DNA from 2 places in the Rothia mucilaginosa genome. Region 1 is predicted to be linked to the other one. Evidence: riboswitches for the same ligand, from Rfam matches in the RefSeq annotation. Region 1 holds a riboswitch; the other holds the start of a gene.
What was found. Region 1 has a riboswitch for S-adenosylmethionine ahead of RM6536_RS02315 (hypothetical protein). Riboswitches for the same ligand answer to the same signal wherever they lie in the genome.
Positions count from the first base shown of each region.

Region 1 (2,200 bases):
GTGCCGGCAGAAGCACCAAAAGCAGCCGCAAGATCCAGGGGAACACCGTGAATCAGAAGCCACAGGTGCGCCGACATGGCGGCCACGGAGGAGAACTCCATGTCGCCAAAACCCTTGGTCGCCCACACGGCAGACATCGCCGCAAACACTGCAACAGCAGAGAACAGGGCAGTAACAATTAGCTCAACAACACCCTGAAGCCACAGAGGCATGGGCATGGAATAACGAGAGATAGGTGAGGTGCTTTTCATCGTCCTTCAATCATGCCACGAATTAACGGCGAAACCCGCCTCCGATTAACACTCGAAAGCGGGTTCTCACAACTATTCACACAGGGATGCACACAGACGCGCACGCGTGGAGGCGCATCCGGCAAAGTTTTAATCCTCAGTCCACGGGTTGGAAGCCTGAACACCCCAGGCGCGGTACACCTGCGCCTTAGAAGAAATCAGCTCCAAATCATAGGCACTCGCGCTCGCCGCCATCAGACCCTCCAGGGCGGCGGTAGGCAGCGGACCGGCATCATCACGACCCACAGCATGCACGCCGCGCGGCGCCTGACGGCCAGCCCACTCGAGGCTCACGCGCGCATCCACATTAATAACGTGGTCGCCAAAGCGCTCAAGAAGTTCGGTAATCCAGCGATCGGTTTCCGGGTAGGGGTACAGGCCCTTCAGCTCACCAATACTCAGCACAGAAATGTACATGTGTCGGAACGAGCGGCGGCGCAGAAAAGCGACCACGGCGGGGTCAGGATCCGCCTTACGGATCTCCGCAAGAACGTCGGAGTCCAGGAGCATACCGGAGAAATTCATACCCCTAATGCTACGCTACGCGCAGACCGGCGTACTCAATAGCGGGGATGCCCTCGGGGTTGGGCAGAAGAAGGAAGTTCAGGAACTCGTCGCGCTTAGAAGAAATGCGGGAGTAATCGTCAATGCTGACTGCGGTGTATCCGCCTCGCGCGGGGACAGCTGCGGCACGCAGGCTTTCCTGGTAGGAGCGGGAGGGGTTCAGAGAGATTGCTGCTTCGGTTGCAGAGCCGTTGTACATGTGACAACCTGCGCCGTGAGTGGCGCGATCCTTTCGCGTTGCTCTTGTCTGTACCAATTACCACCGGTTATTCCGGTGGTGAATACAAACCGCTTCGTCATCCGAGCCACCCGTGAACATGGGGTTGGCGTTCGACCATAGTCGGAGCTTATCAGTCGAAACTCTTGAAGCTGGGTTTAGCTTACAGCATTTTCTCAAGTTAAGTAAAGCGTTTTGTGAAAGAGATTTAGATTATTAGCATTTTGGCTTGTGGAAACGTTTTAAATGGCGTGAATTTTTGATACTGCGCGGAATATCTTATGTGAATACCGGTGTTTTTATGCGTTAAAAACTCCCCCACCACAAATACGAAATACACCCCAAACCACCGCTCAATAGTCGCCTCGGAAGCCTGCTCTGCAACCAGCTCGGCATCCAGTTCGGCAGCCGCCAGCACATGACCGGCGACAAGGCGCAAACCCGCACGATACGCGATAATGAGCTGGTGAGCGCCAACAACCCCTTCCCCGAAATTCCCGTCACCGTACCGCAGATTATTCGCCAGGCCGGGCACCGCACCTACCAGCGCGGTGTCGCCTACCAGCGCAACCGCGAAGTCATCCGCTACAGCTACGACGAAGACAACAGCACCCTCACCGGGCTCGTCAACGGAAGCACCATCATCCCCTACGAAGTGACCATTCGCTTCTTCCCCGCCGTCAGCGGCTCCGCAACCTTCACCGCCCGCTGCACCTGCCCCGTGCTCACCGATTGCAAGCACGCCGTAGCGCTCATGCTCACCGCGCTCGACCGCGCCTCCGTAGCGAAAAAGGCACTCAGCGAACACCCCGGACCGGTCGGCTTACCCTCTGCTGTGGCGAGGGGCGCAGCTGAGGCAAAGGGATCCGCGGGTTCAAAGAGCGAGGATCTTGCGGAGGCGAAGAAGGCCGCCGACCCGCTCGCGGCACTGCGCGCCTCCGGTGCGCTCACCACCGCGGCGAACCTGCCCGCACCCGATGCGGAGACTGCCGAGCCCAAAAACCCGCAGGGAAGCTTTGCGCTCAACGAGCTAGGCTCCTCCCCCACGGTGCTCGACCCCACAGCGCTCGATGGCGCCACCTCTAAAATTTCTGCCTGGCGGCGCGACCTCTCCTCCGTTCTTTCCGCA
Region 1 covers NZ_AP014938.1:610,356-612,555, forward strand. Annotated here, with positions in the region: gene RM6536_RS02305 (DUF6350 family protein) at 1-251, opposite strand, end outside; gene RM6536_RS02310 (plasmid stabilization protein) at 381-815, opposite strand; gene RM6536_RS02315 (hypothetical protein) at 826-1,053, opposite strand; SAM riboswitch class IV at 1,089-1,223, opposite strand; gene RM6536_RS02320 (hypothetical protein) at 1,280-1,510, opposite strand; gene RM6536_RS02325 (DEAD/DEAH box helicase) at 1,490-2,200, shown strand, end outside.

Region 2 (2,200 bases), 170 kb from region 1:
CATCCAGCAGGAGCAGAGCGGGGGAGCCGAGCGTAGCGCGGGCAATGTGTAGGCGCTGCTTCATGCCGCGGGAGAACTCCTGAACGGGCCGCGTGGCGGCGTCGGTGAGTTCCACGCGGGCTAGAGCATGCTCCACCTCGTACCGTCGAGCCCGCCCGCAGACCCCCGCAATATCTGCGAAGAACAGTAGATTATCGCGTGCGCTGGCGCGCGGGTAGAAGCCGTTATCCCCGCCCAAAGCGAGACCCACGTGACGGCGCGCCCGCTGCGGGTGGGCGATAGCGTCAATACCGTTCACGGTGAGGCTACCGCCGGTGGGGGAGAGTAGAGTCGAGCACATCTGCACGGTCGTCGTTTTACCCGCACCATTGGGACCGAGAAGGGCGTGGATCTCGCCGGAGCTGATGCGAAGGGACACGCGGTCGACGGCGGTGAAGGCGCGTTCGCCCGTGCCAAAGATGCGGCTAAGCTGCGCCGCATCGAGAACGAGAGACATGATGGACAACCTTTGAGGTCGGTTTTCCGGCTTCTGCGCCGGAAGGGTAGGCGAGGGGTAGGCGACGTGTGTGAAGCCCCGCACGAGTGTATGCGTAGTCCCAGTGTACCGAAAAGCACGATTAAAAGTGATGAGGGTTACTATACGGGCGGTTTTGGGTGGGTACCTTCGCACCCCGACTGCCCCGGCTTCGTTACTAACGTTTTGTTACAGACGTTAAAAAACGTCATCTTTGCAATGAAATGTCTTAAAGTGCCGCGCACCCACAAAATCCTTGACCCCGCCCCGCGCCCTATGACACCCTGAATACAGGTCAAGAGCGCCAGCGATAAGCCCCAGCTAGCTGGCCGGCAACCCTCCTCCGCGGTGGGGTGCCCTGGGTGAAGACCAGGCGACACGCAAAAGCGTGACGCAAGCGCGGGACCGATGTGACCGAATCCGGTACATCAATCGTGACAGGATTATTCGACGACGATTCCTGTACCGCTCGGCATGCGGCCCCCTAAGAATCCCCATTAGGAGCCACGCATGAGCAACAACACTACCGTCCCGACTCCCGCCAACCCCGCCGGTTGGAAGTTCGAAACCCGCCAGATTCACGCGGGACAGGCACCGGATGCCGCAACGGGAGCTCGGGCACTACCCATCTACCAGACCACTTCCTTCGTCTTTGACAGCGCCGAGCAGGCAGCGAACCGCTTCGCCCTCGCCGAGCTGGGCCCCATCTACACCCGCATGACCAACCCCACTCAGGAAGTCATCGAAAACCGCATCGCCTCCCTCGAAGGCGGCGTAGGCGCGCTGCTGCTGGCATCCGGCCAGGCGGCCATCACCTACGCAATCCTGAACATTGCCGGTGCAGGCGACCACATTGTTGCCTCCCCCTCCGTGTACGGCGGCACCTACAACCTGCTCAAGTACACCCTCGCCGACCTCGGCATCGAAACCACCTTCGTTGAGGACCCCGATAACCTGGACGAGTGGCGCGCCGCGGTTCGCCCCAACACCAAGCTGTTCTACGGCGAGTCCGTGCCCAACCCCCGCAACGACGTGCTCGACATTGAGCCCATCGCAGCAATCGCGCACGAAAACGGTGTACCCCTGATTGTGGACAACACCGTACCCACCCCCTACCTGCTGCGCCCCATTGAACACGGCGCGGATGTGGTCGTCCACTCCGCCACCAAGTACCTGGGTGGCCACGGCACCTCCATCGGCGGCGTGATTGTTGACTCCGGTAACTTCGACTACGGTGCAGACCCCGAGAAGTTCCCCAAGTTCAACCAGCCCGCCCCCGGCTACCACGGCCTGGTCTACGCACGCGACCTGGGCAAGGACTCCGCATTCGGCGCGAACCTCTCCTACATCCTGAAGGCGCGCGTCTCCCTGCTGCGTGACACCGGCGCCGCTATCTCCCCGACCAACGCCTTCAACATCGGCATCGGTCTGGAAACCCTCTCCCTGCGCATCGAACGCCACATTGAGAACGCCACCAAGGTTGCCCACTGGCTCGAAGCAAACCCGCAGGTCGAGAAGGTCATCTGGGCTGGCGTGGAATCCTCCCCCTGGTACGAGCGCGCACAGAAGTACCTGCCCAAGGGCCCCGGTGCGGTGCTCGGCTTCACCCTCAAGGATGCAACCCTGGGGCAGACCCGCAACTTCGTGGACGCACTGAAGCTGCACTCCAACGTGGCGAACATCGGT
Region 2 covers NZ_AP014938.1:442,257-444,456, reverse strand. Annotated here, with positions in the region: gene RM6536_RS01670 (ABC transporter ATP-binding protein) at 1-496, opposite strand, end outside; SAM riboswitch class IV at 808-920, shown strand; gene RM6536_RS01665 (bifunctional o-acetylhomoserine/o-acetylserine sulfhydrylase) at 1,025-2,200, shown strand, end outside.
Region 2: linked by a shared signal. The riboswitch ahead of RM6536_RS01665 (bifunctional o-acetylhomoserine/o-acetylserine sulfhydrylase) and the one ahead of RM6536_RS02315 (hypothetical protein) in region 1 are both predicted to bind S-adenosylmethionine.